4 regions of the Paenibacillus crassostreae genome follow, and region 2 is predicted to be linked to each of the others. Evidence: predicted binding sites of a transcription regulator. Region 2 holds the regulator's gene; each other region holds the start of a gene.
The links. The regulator Rex, encoded in region 2, represses fermentation and respiration genes when NADH is low (regulators of the CRP and FNR family bind a similar motif). The targets are predictions, from matches to a motif close to TTGTGAAATATTTCACAA.
Positions count from the first base shown of each region.

Region 1: nirB (nitrite reductase large subunit NirB) is a predicted target of Rex. The motif match lies at 962-979, and genes of this name have one in related genera.
Region 3: adhE (bifunctional acetaldehyde-CoA/alcohol dehydrogenase) is a predicted target of Rex. The motif match lies at 1,133-1,150, and genes of this name have one in related genera.
Region 4: LPB68_RS12855 (nitric-oxide reductase large subunit) is a predicted target of Rex. The motif match lies at 942-959, and genes of this name have one in related genera.

Region 1 is NZ_CP017770.1:868,552-870,765, forward strand. It holds gene nirB (nitrite reductase large subunit NirB) at 1-877, opposite strand, end outside; gene ric (iron-sulfur cluster repair di-iron protein) at 1,048-1,767, opposite strand; gene LPB68_RS04230 (hypothetical protein) at 1,851-2,214, opposite strand, start outside.
Region 2 is NZ_CP017770.1:679,386-681,599, forward strand. It holds gene LPB68_RS03225 (amidohydrolase) at 1-707, opposite strand, end outside; gene LPB68_RS03230 (redox-sensing transcriptional repressor Rex) at 697-1,347, opposite strand; gene dinG (ATP-dependent DNA helicase DinG) at 1,399-2,214, opposite strand, start outside.
Region 3 is NZ_CP017770.1:863,661-865,874, reverse strand. It holds gene LPB68_RS04210 (formate/nitrite transporter family protein) at 1-50, shown strand, start outside; gene LPB68_RS04205 (Crp/Fnr family transcriptional regulator) at 175-891, opposite strand; gene adhE (bifunctional acetaldehyde-CoA/alcohol dehydrogenase) at 1,227-2,214, shown strand, end outside.
Region 4 is NZ_CP017770.1:2,768,394-2,770,607, forward strand. It holds gene LPB68_RS12855 (nitric-oxide reductase large subunit) at 1-798, opposite strand, end outside; gene LPB68_RS12860 (FtsX-like permease family protein) at 1,020-2,214, opposite strand, start outside.

The DNA of each region.
Region 1 (2,214 bases), 190 kb from region 2:
GCGCAACAAGTCCGTAACACACTCCACGATGTTGTGTACATTCACCGACAGAATATACTCCTTCTATTGATGTCTGCATGTAATCATCAACAACAATACCTCGTCCTACTTCCAATCCACTTGCTTGAGCAAGCGCGATGTTCGGTTTAATACCTACCGCCATAACCACAAGGTCTGCCATTAATTCACTACCATCACTAAATCGCAATCCGCTTACTCGTTCGTCTCCCATGAGTTCGGAAGTTTGTTTTCCCATAGCAAATTTAATTCCTTGACGTTCTAATTCAGCTTGTAGCATAGAAGAAGCACTGCGGTCCAATTGACGTTCCATAATATCTTCCATCAGATGAACTACGGTTACATCCATACCTAGATTTACAAGCCCTTTAGCTGCTTCTAAACCTAAGAGTCCTCCACCTATGACAGCTGCCTTTTTATAATTACGTGCTGCCTCAATCATTTGGTTACAGTCATTTATATCTCTGAAACCTACAACCCCTTCTTTATCACTACCAGGAATCGGTAATATAAATGGGTTAGATCCTGTAGCCATAATGATTTTGTCATATGACTCCTTCTTACCATCATCTGTAGTTATCTGTTTAGTAACCGGATCTATATGTGTCACTGTTGTTCCCGTATGAAGTGTAATTTGATTATCTCGATACCAGTTCCAATCATTTAATACAATATCATCAATCGTCTTGCTACCTTCTAGAACATAAGATAACATGATGCGGTTATAGTTAGGGTGTGGCTCACTTCCGAATACCGTAATATCAAATGAATTGTTTAATTTTAGAATTTGCTCAACAGTACTTATCCCAGCCATCCCATTACCAATAATGATTAGTTTCTCTTTTGATTGAGTTTGCATAATAGAAAGCCTCCCTTTCTGCCTTGCTTGATACTATCATTTTATACTAATAAAAATTCAAGGTTGTGATTTGATTCACATTAAATGTGAAATTAATCACAACAATGTTCACAATTATACTTAAGAAGGGTAGAGTTCTTCGTATAAACTCTACCCTTCTTTGCTACACATTAGGCTTGGAAACGTGGGAATAAAATATTATTCTCTAAATGCACATGTTCATACGTCATACGTTCAAGCTCAGCAAGTCGATCATAAGTTAAACGATAAGTAGTACAAGCGTGAGCAGGAGGTGTGAAATCATTCGTGATTTCTCTAATTTCTTTTAGAATATCACCAGCTGTGTCGTGTTCATCTTCAAGCTGTGCAATTGAATCTTGAAGTTCTGTTCTCGCAGATTCCTCAAATTGATGTTCTAATGCAATCATTCGTGGAAAGAACCGTTCTTCCTCATCAGTGGTATGTTCCAGTAATTCATCCTTCAGTCTTGTATATAAAACATATACCTGTGCCAAATGAAGATCATGACTTCCATGAACTCGATTAATCTTTACCACATTCTTATTGATTTCAGGAAGTTCCTCACGTAAGTAATCATGATGCTTTTTCACAATATAGTTAATCAAAGATGGAGAGTCCATTTCCACGAAATTCTTCATACTATCCTGATCTTCATGTAGACCAGCATAGGTAGCTGCTAAATGGTTTAGCTCTTCTAATACTTGATTCATCTCCAATCCTCTTTGCTCAACAGCATCTTTGAGAGGTCGTTTACCTCCACAGCAGAAATCAATTTTACGATCACGGAAGTAATCACTAGATTTTGGAAATCTTATAACAATATCACTAATGATATGATCAGCACTAAAAACAAGAGATTCAATTGACATTACAAATTCCTCCTAGTCATCTTTTCTTTCATATATAGGCTATACCGAGATGAAGAGAAGGTTTGTGATTACAGTCACGATATCTATTTTTGATTGATAAATGTTTCCTTGAAGGTTCTACGACCATTATGATCCTGAATATATGGACTAATTCCTTTGAAAAGTTCTTGATGCAAGTATACGCCAGTCATCCAGGTTGCTGGTAATGAAATACCATCCAACTCAATTGTTAAGGAGGGTGCAGAAATATATTCTTGATATATTGGGATGTCTACATTATGTTTCTTGATTAATTTACCGCGTTTAATAAGAGGGGATGTACTCATATAAGTAGGTACGAAATACAAAGAGATTGTCTCTAATTCTTCTCCAGTATAAAATACCTCCTGGTCTAATAAGGGATGGAATAAGCTGATCTTCTCAAATTGAGACCAGATCACCATTTGT
Region 2 (2,214 bases):
GGTCTGAGACCATAATCAGCGACATTCTGCGCGACTTCACTTCGTGTCTCCGACATATGTGTATGCATTGGAATATCAAGATCATGTGCAGCCTGAACAAATTGTGTGAAGAAATCTGGTGGGCATGTATATGGTGCATGTGGTGACATCATCGTTGTGATTCGACCCTCTGCTTGTCCATTCCAATCCTTAGCAAAGTTGATTGCTTCCTGAAGTTTCTGTCTTTGAACCTCTTCAGAGCATAAACCGATGACACCTCTAGTAAGTACAGCACGAATACCTGACTCTTGAACTACATTCGCTACTTGGTCCATATGATCATACATATCTAGAAACGTCGTAGTTCCACCCTTAAGCATTTCTAATACAGAAAGAGACGATCCCCAGTAGACATCTTTAGAAGTGAATTTCTCTTCCATTGGCCACATTTTCTCTTGCAACCAAATTTGAAGAGCCAGATCATCACCATATCCTCTAAGTAATGACATAGCAGCATGTCCATGTGTATTTACGAGACCTGGCAAGAATAATAGATTATTCCCATCAATAACTGGAATTTCTTCATCAATGGATGGCTTCTCTTCACCAATATATGTGATTAGATCATTCTCAATAAGCATATACCCTTTAACAATCGACTGCTTATTGTTTAGAATAGTAAAAGTACCATTCTTAATCATCCATTTCTTCGTTGTACTATTCACCATCAGTGGAATCTTCCTTTCCTTCTTCCAAATAATACGCCAAACTAAGCATTTCCGTTGTAAAATCAGCAGCGTGAATACGAACATGCGGTGGAGTCTTTAATATAATAGGTGCAAAATTAAGAATAGCTGCAATACCCGCTTCGATAAGTTGATTTGCAACCTGCTGCGCTTCATACTCAGGTACTGTAATAATTCCGATTCTAATATTGTGATTCTTAATCGTATCATAAAGTTCATCCATAGGTTGAACTTTCAAAGTGTTGATTTGTGTGCCTACCTTAGGTTCGTATGCATCAAATACAGCAACAATTTTTAAATTTTCTTTCAAATAAGCATTATAGTTAGAAAGAGCGTGTCCCAAGTTACCTGCACCCACTAGAACAACATTAATCTGTTGATCTAAATTGAGGATATGACGGATTTTCTCTATGAGATAAGCCACATCATACCCAATCCCCTTCCGACCGAAATCGCCGAAATAAGCAAGATCCTTACGAATTTGAGCCGGGTTCAAATCAAGCTTTTGACCAAGTTCTTGTGAAGAGACTGTTGACACTTCTCGTCTCTGAAGTTCGGAAAGATAACGCCAATAAATAGGTAATCTACGAACGACAGCTTCTGAAATTTTTTCAGATTTCATATTTGCTCCTCCTCATAATTAGTGTTCACATATGAAATAACTTTAGGTTTATTAGCGGGAATCGTCTTGTAACCATTCAGAAATACGTGGAACCATTTGATTCGTTGGCATATGTTCCATTTTGGGACCAGGTAAAGAATATAAGAAATACTTTCCATAATATGATTCAATCACACGTGTATCATAGACTATGACGATTCCTCGATCATTCGCTGTACGTACTAAACGGCCAAAACCTTGTTTGAAACGAATGACTGCTTGCGGAACGGAAAGCTTCATAAAAGGATTTTTCTTTTGTTGTTGTAATAATTCACTCTTCGCTTCCACAAGTGGATGGTTCGGAGGTTGAAAGGGCAGTCGTACGATAGCCAGACAAGTTAACGCTTCACCTGGAATATCTACCCCTTCCCAAAAGCTACTTGTGCCAAGTAATACTGAAGCACTACTGTCTTGGAATCGACGAATCAACTTAGTTCTACTTCCATTGTCCACTCCTTGACCAATCACTGCAATATCTGTGGATGATAAGGCTTTAGTTAACGGTTCATGGACCTGTCGTAGCATCCGATATGAAGTAAATAATACTAACATACGTCCATGCGTAGCTATCGCGGTGTCAGCCAACGACTTCACTAATGTTTCAACAAAGAGTGCATCACCTATGCTCCCTTTCACACTTGGGAAATCACGTGGAATAACTAATAAGGCTTGATCTCGATAACGGAATGGTGATGGAAGCATGACTGTATTCACTTGATCCTTGTCTGCCGCCTCTTGAAGTCCCAAATTCTCGATCATATACTGGAAAGACTTATCGATAGAAAGTGTTGCAGAAGTTAGAATAATACTCTTCTTTTTATCAAAGAA
Region 3 (2,214 bases), 180 kb from region 2:
TGGCTTATTGGTATATATCCCCAGTACGGAAAAAATCAAAAGATAAATAATCATATTTAGGACGACAGGCGTAATTCAGAGCCTGTCGTCTTTTCATTTACAATAAGAAGAGGGTCCATTCTCAAAAGTACATGATACTCTTGGAAATGGACCCTGATGATTTGAACTAGTTACCTAGATTCGGCATATTTCACTTGGACATAATTCACAGTGACAAATATCTTGAAGCATCGATAGATCCTTAATAACAATCATTCCGCCATCATATTCAACAGCATCCTTTTTACGTAGATCACTAAGCATTCGGTTAACACTTTCACGAGTAGCCCCAATCATATTGGATAAATCAGTATGAGTAATTTTCTTATTAATAAGAGTATGATTACCATGCTTCTCACCATAAGTGTTACCAAGACGAATTAATGTAGAACAGAGGGCACCTGGTTTACCATATAGCATCAAATCGCGGAATTTAGTCTGTGTTAAACGATGATGAATACCCATCCACTTCATGAAATCAATTGAAAAATCGCAATGCTGACAGATCAATATCTCTAGATCTTTTTGTTCGATAACACCAACTTCAGCCTCTTCGATAACTTCAGCATTAAAGGTATGTTTGGTACTAAAGAAAGGGTCAGCCTGGCCAACCAGATCTCCTGCTTGATACATATATAAGATAAGTTCTTTTCCTTCATCAGTAGAGTTGGTTAATTTGATACGACCACGTTTGATATAGAAGAGCTTATCAGATAAGTCACCTTCCCAAAAAAGATGTGATCCCTCAGGAATAATACGGTCCTTCATGCTCACTAGAAGACGATTAAAGTTTGTCTCAGAAAAGCAGTTAGTATTTCCACGGGCTTCGATAACAGTAAGTTGTTCATTCATAGTCGTTATCCCCTTGTCTTTAATTTTCAGTAAATTTTAAACTAATTATAACGTTAAAAATCACATTTGTGGGGGGATAAACAGCTTTAAAAGTGGCGAATTTTAAAACATTGTGATAAATTTCACTTTTTAGCGAGTATTTTAAGATAAATAATCCTGTTGAATTATCAAAGCAATTAGAATGAAGAGGTTTTTATAGAAATGAAAGCGCTATGAAAATAAATCAAAATAATTTTAAAGATTGTGAAATAATTCACTATAAATCGATAAAAGGATGTGCTATGATGAAATCAAGCAAGAGAGATACAAATAATTTACTAGGAGGATGAGTGGAGATGGCAGTTAAAAACGAAGTAGTTCAAGAGAAGAAACAGGGAGCAGAGGAATATATTCAATCCTTAATTGACAAGGCTAATATTGCTCAAGCTGAATTCATGAAAATGGATCAGGAACAAATTGACAAGATTGTACAGGCTATGGCAGTTGCGGGTTCTGACCAACATATGTACCTTGCAAAATTGGCAGTCGAAGAAACAGGTAGAGGTGTTTATGAAGACAAGATCATTAAGAATATGTTCGCAACAGAATATATCTACCACAGTATAAAGAACGAAAAAACTGTGGGTGTCATTGAAGATAATGCATATGATAGTTTTCAAAAAATTGCTGAACCAATCGGAACAATCATGGGTATCACTCCTGTTACTAACCCAACTTCAACAACGATGTTTAAAGCTCTCATTTCCATTAAGACTCGTAATCCTATTATTTTTGGTTTTCATCCATCAGCTCAAAAGTGTAGTAGTGAAGCCGCAAGAATCCTGGTGGAAGCTGCAGTGAAATGTGGTGCACCAGCTAATTGTATTCAATGGATTGAAGAACCAACAATGGACAAAACTAACATCCTAATGAATCATCCGGGTATTTCAATGATCTTAGCAACCGGGGGATCAGCAATGGTTAAAGCAGCATACAGTTGCGGTAAGCCAGCACTCGGAGTAGGACCTGGTAACGTTCCTTGCTTTATCGAAAAGAGTGCTGATATCAATCAAGCGGTAACTGATTTAATCCTATCAAAATCGTTCGATAATGGTATGATTTGTGCTTCTGAACAAGCTGTAATCATAGAAGAACCTATTTTTGATCAAGTGAAGAAAAAGATGATTGCAAATAATTGTTACTTTTTAAATAAAGAAGAAGTTGCTAAGTTAACAGCTGGTGCTATGATTGCTGACAAATGTGCTGTTAATCCAGTAATCGTGGGTCAATCTGCTGTGAAGATTGCTGAACTATCTGGTATTCAAGTTCCAGCTGGAACTAAAA
Region 4 (2,214 bases), 2.1 Mb from region 2:
CCGACGAAATAAAAAGAATACTAATGCCATAACTAAAGATAACACCGTAATACTTACACCACTCCAAAGAACAGAGGAGTAAGTCATCACGTTTCCAGCATCTTCATAGTAAGGCCAGTTATTCGTGTATGAGAATGTTTCACCTGGGCGTTCAGTACTTGATAACCAAGCTGTCCAGAAGAAGAAATCAGATATTTGAGTGATTTGATCGCCTTCAGCTACCCATTTACGGCTTGTTTCAGGCATATGATCTTCTTGGATAAGATTGGCGGGTAATGCCCAGCCATCACCTTCAGTGAATACGATTCGATAAAAGGCTCTAACTTGTTCGACACCATACACTTGAGCATCGGTTAAGACCAGGGTGTCGGTATCATCATTATAGCGATTCTCTCGCAACTCAGTGGTTACCTTGTCACGAATGACCGCTTGTTTGTCTACAGTTAGTTCAGCAAATGAGATCACACCTTCTTGCATTGCATAGAAGTTTTGCATTTCCTCAGTGTAGACTTTCAAGGCTTCAGCAGTATAGTCTGGACCCATGTACGAGCCGTTCCCTAGTACTGTTCCGTAATCCATTAAAGCATATTTTTGGAAAACAGCTTGACCTCCTTGAATGGTGTCCTTTGTCATAATAACTTCACCAGCAGTATCGGTTACAACAGGTCGCGGTGCTTCCGTCTTAAATATCCAATACCCTCCAACTAATAGAACGGTGAAGACAAGTATTAAGGTTGCGATACAGATCGATTTAATAAAACTGTAGGCTGTCTTTTTTGGCTTATTCACTTGATTCATACTAGGCTTCTTAAATTTCACTTCAAACACTCCTTTCAATACTTTATCTCAAACCGGATCATCTCTTTATTTCCTCTCCATTATATGATAATGATTATCAATGAAAATTGATCCAGATCAATTTTTCTGTAATTTCGACATAAATAAGAATTTTTTCACAAAGTATTCCAAAAAAATAACAGCTCCAGAGCATGGTAGCCTGGAGCTGTTGACTTATATGATTATAGAGCTTCTTTAATCACTTTCTTATAATGGAACACGGATAGTATGCCGAAAATCGAGTATAGAGCCGTGTATAGTACCATAACGATTACCATCGGTGTCCAGAGCTCTGTACCAAAGAAGAACCACCCTGATTGGACTGCAAAATAGCTATGGAGAAGACCAACAACTAATGGAATTCCAAAATTGAATATCTGTTTCCTTTGTATTCCTCTGATCAAGTCTCCTTGTGTGAAACCAAGTTTTCGAAGAATGGTATAACTCGCTTTCTCATCTTCACTCTCATCCATCTGTTTAAAGTAGAGAATACAGCCGGATGTAATTAGGAAGGTTAACCCTAAGAAACCTACAATGAACATGATTAGCCCCATATTCTGCTTCTGGTTGTTACTGTATTGAAGCTGAGAAGCATATGAGTTCTTATCGCTAAAGCCGATCTCATGGAAAAGCTCATTAGCTTCTTTGTTTTGAGCAGAATTCTTCAAATCAATTCCGATATATAGAGATGATGTCTCTTGAATAGCCGGATCTAAATCAAGCCTTAATCGTTGGAATACGGCATCATCTACAATAGCCACCGGTAAGCCACCACCTGTGAAATACGATGATAGGACACTTTCTTTCTTTAATCCTATATATTGTTGCGGAATGACTTCATGTTGACCCTTGAATTCAATAGGCCCAGAGTTCTTGAAAGATATAAATTGTTGTAACGCACTACTCTCCCCAGTGAAAAGGGACTCGTCTTCAGACAAGGTTACACCCGTAATAGATTGTTCACTTATGACGGGCATCCTCATTGTGTGAAGGCCGAGCATCGATTTCGCTGCATCTATATCCATGATGGACTCGAGATTAACTTCCACTTGAATGACATCTATGATCTGTTCGGTATATAGAATATTATGACTGTCTAATGCTGCCTTGAATTGCTCGGCACCTTCAATATCGGTAATAGCGAAATCTGAAGGAGAAGCCACTTTCGCTGACATCTCTGCGGAGTAGTAGGAGATATAGGTTAAGCATAATAATCCTATAGCCAGGGCAGATACAGTCGTGATAATGGTTAATATTAAGGCATTGGATTTCATGCGAAACATAATGGATGAAAGGGACAATACCTCATTAATATTTAGGTAACCATTTTTCCTTTTTCGTATGATATTAAAGATAAAACGGACAGATCCTTTGTAG